DNA from 3 places in the Arthrobacter sp. D3-18 genome. Region 2 is predicted to be linked to each of the others. Evidence: riboswitches for the same ligand, from Rfam matches in the RefSeq annotation. Region 2 holds a riboswitch; each other region holds the start of a gene.
The links. A riboswitch is a leader RNA that binds a small molecule or an ion and turns the genes downstream of it on or off. The one in region 2 is predicted to bind thiamine pyrophosphate.

Region 1: another riboswitch for thiamine pyrophosphate. It lies ahead of thiC (phosphomethylpyrimidine synthase ThiC); the one in region 2 lies ahead of M1D89_RS04550 (ECF transporter S component).
Region 3: another riboswitch for thiamine pyrophosphate. It lies ahead of thiO (glycine oxidase ThiO); the one in region 2 lies ahead of M1D89_RS04550 (ECF transporter S component).

The regions. Positions count from the first base shown of each region.
Region 1 covers NZ_CP096440.1:1,963,862-1,966,060, forward strand. The annotation lists gene thiC (phosphomethylpyrimidine synthase ThiC) at 1-940, opposite strand, end outside; TPP riboswitch at 936-1,043, opposite strand; gene M1D89_RS11235 (amidohydrolase family protein) at 1,127-2,199, shown strand, end outside.
Region 2 covers NZ_CP096440.1:533,063-535,261, forward strand. The annotation lists gene M1D89_RS04545 (NUDIX hydrolase) at 1-329, opposite strand, end outside; TPP riboswitch at 632-768, shown strand; gene M1D89_RS04550 (ECF transporter S component) at 845-1,465, shown strand; gene M1D89_RS04555 (ABC transporter ATP-binding protein) at 1,465-2,199, shown strand, end outside.
Region 3 covers NZ_CP096440.1:1,569,602-1,571,800, reverse strand. The annotation lists gene thiO (glycine oxidase ThiO) at 1-1,121, opposite strand, end outside; TPP riboswitch at 1,114-1,232, opposite strand; gene thiE (thiamine phosphate synthase) at 1,260-1,931, shown strand; gene M1D89_RS09370 (ferritin-like fold-containing protein) at 1,961-2,199, opposite strand, start outside.

The sequences.
Region 1 (2,199 bases), 1.4 Mb from region 2:
AGGGCACGTACCTCAGCAGAACGCCAGCGTGGATGGTCATATAGTCCACACCCTGCTCGCATTGCTCCATCACGGTATCGCGGAAGATCTCCCACGTCAGCTGGTTGGCCTCCCCATTCACCTTTTCCAGTGCCTGGTAAATGGGCACTGTTCCGATCGGAACGGGCGAGTTGCGGATGATCCACTCGCGCGTGGTGTGGATGTCATCGCCCGTAGAGAGGTCCATTACCGTGTCAGCGCCCCACTGAGCTGCCCACTGCAGTTTGTCCACTTCCTCTGCAATGGAGCTTGTGACTGCCGAGTTGCCAATGTTGGCGTTGATCTTGACCAAGAATGCCTTGCCAATGATCATTGGCTCGGATTCGGGATGGTTGATGTTGTTCGGAATAATTGCCCTCCCCGCGGCGACCTCGCTGCGGACCAGCTCAACGTCACAGTTCTCCCGCAAAGCGACGAACTGCATTTCCGGAGTCACGACGCCGTGTTTTGCGTAGTGCATCTGCGTGACGGTCCTACCCGCGACGGCGCGGCGCGGCACCGGTTGCGCGCCCTTCCACTCCGCTGACGCTGCTCCACGCCGAACGGCGGACTTGCCGTCGTCGAGCAGGTTCCGTTCCCGCCCGGAATACGCCTCTGTGTCTCCGCGTGCTTCGATCCATGGTGCACGGAAAGGCTCCAGCCCCATCACGGGATCGCTTCCGGGGCCCGCTGTTCGGTAAACCTGCAGAGGTTGGTTGGCCTGCCCATTGGGGGAGGGCTCCAAGGCGATCTCCGTCACGGGGACCCTTATGCCGTTCTTTGGATCCTCCAACCAAGCCAACGAATGGGACTTCAGCGATTGCGTTACGGTTTCCGCCGCATTTTGGCCCGCGTTGATCTGGTTTTTGCCCGTGACGGCCTGGTTTTGGGCAGGGCTGTGCTGTGTTTCGGTGGTGCTCAAGGGAATACTCACTTCCTTCGCCGGCATTACCCGGACAGGTTCAACGGTCGCAGACTGCGTCAGTCCGATCTCAGCCCCTGCAGGGGCCCCCGTGTGGTCGTAGACGAAGCTACCACAGCTCCCCACGGGCTCCCAGTCACATGCAGGCAGCAAGCTCCAATGCATAGCCCCGGCTACGCTTTTGCCATGGCCAACATCATCGAATTCAGCGGACCTGTGCTCTTGTCGGCAGACGAAGAGCGCCACGGGCTTTGGTCCGTGGACGGCAAACTGACGTTTGAGCGTCCTGTCGCGGCGCCGGACAGGGTGTTGGCTGGCTGGGTCTTGCCGGGTTTCGTTGACGCTCATTGCCACATCGGACTCGGCGTTGGAGGAGCGGTAGACGAGCAGGCCACGCGTGCCCAGGCCCAAGCAGACCTTGACGCCGGGTCGCTGCTGATCCGCGATTGCGGTTCGCCCGCCGACACCCGCTGGGTGCAGCAGCGAACCGACCTGCCCCGACTGATCAGGTCGGGTCGGCATATCGCCCGGAGCAGGCGATATCTCCGCGGTTTGGGTCATGAAATCGAGCCCGCGGAACTCGTGGAAACGGTCCGAAAGGAAGCCCGGGACGGCGACGGCTGGGTAAAACTTGTGGGCGACTGGATCGATCGCGGCGTTGGAGACCTCGCTGCCTCGTTCCCCGCAAAGACCGTCAAGGAAGCCATTTCCGCGGCCCACGATGAAGGTGCCCGGGTGACCGCGCACTGTTTCGGCGAGGACACCATCGATGACCTGCTCGACGCCAATATCGACTGCATAGAGCACGCCACCGGACTCCTTCCGCGCCACCTGCCGCGTTTGGTGGAACAGTCAGTTCCTATCGTCCCCACCTTGGTCAACATCGCTACCTTCCCGGACATCGCAGCGCAGGCAGGGCCGAAGTTTCCGGAGTACGCGGCCCACATGATCCGTCTCTGGGAGCGTCGTCGGGAGCGGGTGCTGGAGGCCTTCGAAGCGGGGGTTTCCGTCCATGCTGGTACTGACGCCGGCAGCGTGATCAAACACGGCAGGATTGCGGACGAAATGATGGAACTGCACGACGCCGGCCTTCCGCCGGTGGCGGTCCTGCAGGCCGCCGCCTGGGGCGCCCGTGAGTGGCTGGGAGTCGAGGGCATCAGCGAAGGCGCAAGCACCGACGTCGTGCTGTGCAGTGACGATCCGCGTCGTCATTTGGGTACCATCGCGGCCCTCAAGCACGTCGTGCTCAGGGGTAATGT
Region 2 (2,199 bases):
CTGACTTCACGGATTGCGGCGGTAAGCACCGTTCCGGCGTTCCTGGTGGCTTCGCCCCGGGCCGTGGAGATGGAGCTGTGCTGCCAGTCAACGGCATGCCTTCGGAGGAGTTCCGCGGGGTAGTCCCACCCGGACTCGTCCGCGGCATCCACCCGGCCTCCAGGGAAGACCACCATGCCCGCAGCGAAGTCCATGGTGCTAACTCTGTGCTGGACGAAAGCTTCGAGCCCGCCCGGCGCGTCACGGAGCAGGATGACGCTCGCGGCGAGCCGGGGTTCGGGCACTGGAGTGTCGCTGGCAGGGTGATCCTGTGTGGGTAGGTCCGTCATGAATTGTGCCCCTTTGCCGCGGTCGAGTCTGCTGGTTCATTCTCTCAGGTCGGTTGTGAGGCCTGGTGTGCAGGGAATGGCGTGGGGGATGGGTGTAGAGCGGGCCTCGCAACGGGCCAGGTTTGGTTGTGGGGCCTGGTGTGCAGGGAAAGGTGTGGGGGATGGGTGTAGAGCGGGCCTCGCAACGCGCCCCCGGGAGCCCTGGAACGCACCACCACTGCCGATTGTGACCGCATGCCGGCAACAGACCAACACCCGCCACAGACTCAGGTGTAAACTGAACCAGCCCATCAGGGCAGATTTGATAACGACAGGGGAGCGCCGCCGTCGGACTCTGCAGAAATGCAGGAGACGCGAGGGCGCTGAGAGTGCGGACAGCCGCAGACCCTCGAACCTGATCCGGTTAGTACCGGCGCAAGGGAGTCGAGCTTCTCAGAGTGTCCGGATCCGGACGGCGCAGGCCAATCGGATTCCGGGGAGCACTTTCCCCTCCTGTAACCTCAGGAGGCAGAAAAATGACCACGGTAAACGTGAAGAAGACCAGTTATAACTGGCGTGTTGTAGACATTGTTGTGGCGGCCTTGATCGCCATCGCGGGCGGCGTGATCTTCTGGGCATGGTCCCAAGGCGCCGCACTGGTATCCATCCCCATGAACGCGACGTATCCGCCGCTCACCGGCCTGATTGCCGGCGGCTGGATGATCCCCGCGGTCCTGGGCATGCTCATAATCCGCAAGCCGGGTGCAGCCCTGTTCTGCGAAACTGTTGCCGCTACCGGTGAGCTCATCATGGGTTCGCAGTACGGCACCACCGTGCTCATCTCCGGCGTTCTGCAGGGCCTGGGCGCCGAACTCATTTTCGCCGCCTTCCGGTACAAGAAGTTCAACCTGCCCACCGCCCTCCTCGCCGGTGCGGGCGCGGGCCTCTTCTGCGGCCTGAACGACTCCTTCCTCCCGTGGGGTTGGAACATCGCCTATGAAGCCGTCGACAAGCTGGCCTACATCACCTTCACCACAATTTCAGGTGCAGTCATCGCGGGCGCGCTCTCCTGGGTGGCCACGCGCGGCCTGGCCAAGACCGGCGTGCTGAGCTCCTTCGCCTCGCGCAAGGCCGCTTCGGAGCCCGTCTTCAGCTGATGCCGGCCACGCATAGCGGCACGGTGAGGCCTGCCGCCATCTCAGCCGAGGGCTGGGGTTGGCGGCATGCCGGCCGGGCCCACCCTGCCATTCAGGGCCTCGACCTTCGGATCGAACCGGGGGAGCGAGTACTGCTGCTCGGACCTTCGGGTGCGGGCAAGTCCACGCTCTTGCATGCCCTAGCCGGGGTGTTGGGTGATGAGGAAGACGACTCGGATGAGACCGGCTCCCTGCTGATTGACGGCGTTGTACCCCGCGAGCAGCGGGGGCGCGCGGGACTGATGCAGCAGGACCCTGAGACGCAGGTGGTTTTGTCCAGGGTTGGCGACGACGTTGCCTTCGGCGCCGAGAACCTTGCCGTGCCCCGTGACGAGATTTGGTCCCGCGTCCATGAAGCGCTCGACGACGTCGGGTTGCGCACCGCTGCCGGCAGCGGCCTGGCGTTGGATCACCCGACGGCGGCGCTCTCCGGCGGCCAGAAGCAGCGCCTTGCGCTTGCGGGCATTTTGGCGATGCGGCCCGGGCTGATCCTGTTGGACGAACCAACGGCCAACCTGGATCCTGCAGGAGTGCTGGAGGTCCGTGATGCTGTAGCGCGATGCCTGGACAAGACCGGGGCAACGCTGGTCGTGGTGGAACACCGCGTGTCCGTGTGGAAAGACCTGGTGGACAGGATTGTGGTTCTGCAGCCGGGGTCGGCTGTAGGGTCCAGCACGGCCGCAGGATCAGGGCGG
Region 3 (2,199 bases), 1.0 Mb from region 2:
CGGAAGAATCCCGTGGCGATCACCAGGCCCTCGATGTCACCGTTGGAAGCACCGATGTCACCGTTGGAAGCACCGACCCGTCCGAGCAGCGGGGCGTTGTCCGGTGTTCCGGGGCGGGCGCGGGCTGTTGTTTCAAGGAGTTCCAGCTCAGCCACTGCGGGGACCAGTACTTGGGCGTCCCTCAGCAATTGGTAAACGCCACCCGCCGAGACCGCATTGAAAGGCGCTGACAACCCGTCTTCGCGTTGCGTCGCTCCTATCACCACAGTTCCGTCGTCCCGGGGCACGATGTAGACAGGCACTCCACGAACCATTCCGCGAATCGTTGATGTGACCAAGGGCCGCAGGTGATCGGGAACGCGAAGGCGGAGGATGTCCCCATAGACCGGCCTTACCGGAAGGCTCAGACCATCAGGGAGACCGGACAATTGGGACGCCCCAAGCCCGTTGGCCACCACGGTCTCTCCGGCGAGGACAGAGACTCCTGACTCAAGCTCCGCTCCTGCGACCCGCCCGCCTTCCCACAGCAAACCGCGAGCTTGGGAAGCAATTGCGAATCCGTCATCGGCTCCCGACACCCAGGAACTGTCACTTGGCGAATGGTCTGCCAGTCTTGCCAAGAGGCATGCCGCCAGTTTTCTCGGATCGACTTGGTGGTCGGCAGGAATATCGAAAGCGCAGGAGATCTGCGGGCTGAGGAGCGGCTCCCGTTGCCTCGCGTCCCGCAGAGCGAGAGGTTCGACTCCTAAGCCAGCCGCAATCTGGACCGACCTTAGGTCCGCGAGCGCCCGGCGGTCGGCTGCATCGGCACCCACGGCGAGGGTCGGCGTCGTGCGGTATCCGCTGTCCTCTGCGCCTTGATGCAGGCCGTCCACGAAGGAGGGCCACAGCCGGGAAGACTCAAGCATTAAGTCAAGAAGGTCTTCTTCCTGGTAATGGAGTTCACTGACCGGTGCAAGCATGCCGGCCGCTGCGAAGGAGGCACCGGAAGCTGGTGCGGGGTCGATCAGCGCAACTGAACGGCCCAATCGCCGGGCCTCGTGAGCGATGCCGAGGCCGATGACGCCGCCACCAATGACGGCAACGTCTGCATGAAGAGGGGTATGGCGGGGATCTGCCATTCGTTTCCTTCCCTACGCCGGTACTAGCCGGATCAGGTCAAGCGGTCGGCGCTGAAGCCCTCTCAGCCGGACAGTCATATGACGAATGTCGCGGCTCCCGCAGTACGTGCCCAGTTTAGAGGAACTACTCTGGTTCCCATGACTCAGCCTGACGCTCTTGCCTCCGCCCGCCTCTACCTGTGCACAGATGCCCGTAAGCAGCAGGGCGATTTTGAGGACTTTGTAGACGCCGCTTTCGAGGGCGGTGTGGACATCATCCAACTCCGCGACAAGACTCTGGAAGCTGCCGAAGAACTGGAGATGTTGGCCGTCCTGCGGAGCGTCGCACAACGGCACGGACGTCTTTGGGCTGTCAACGACCGGGCCGATGTTGCCAGTATTTCCGGGGCTCCCGTGTTCCACATCGGGCAAAAGGACCTGCCACTGACGGCCGCCCGGACCCTGCTGCCGAATGTCACCGGCATCGGCCTCTCCACCCACACAACGGAACAAATCGATGCAGCTGTAGCCACCGCCCAAGGGCCCTTGGGACTGGATTATTTTTGCGTGGGCCCAGTGTGGGCAACACCCACCAAACCCGGCCGCGCTGCAGTCGGTTTGGACCTGGTCACATATGCCGCAGAAGCGGTCAACCGTTCAGGCGACGGGGCGACCATCCCTTGGTTCGCCATCGGCGGCATCGATCTCAGTAACGTTGAACAGGTTGTGAAAGCGGGCGCCAGCCGTATCGTGGTGGTCCGTGCCATCACAGCGGCAACGGACCCGACGGCGGCAGCCAAGTCGCTGCTGGAAGCTTTGGATACCGTCTAGGGAAGTCGGAGTTCCGCGCGATCCGCGGGCTAAGCGGTCAGGCCGAGGCCAGTCATCCGGCGGGCGTGCTTATCGGCGAGCTCAGTCGTCAGCTTTTTCACCGCGGCACGCGCGTCCCCGCCGCTCTTCAGCATTGGCCCCAGCAGGGGATGTTCCATGCCGACGCGCTGCGCTTGCGTCAACGCTTCCCCCACCAAGCGGCGGCCCCACAGCGCCAATCGCGAAGCGAGGCGCGGGTCATCTGCCAAGGCCCGCCTGAGCAGGACGC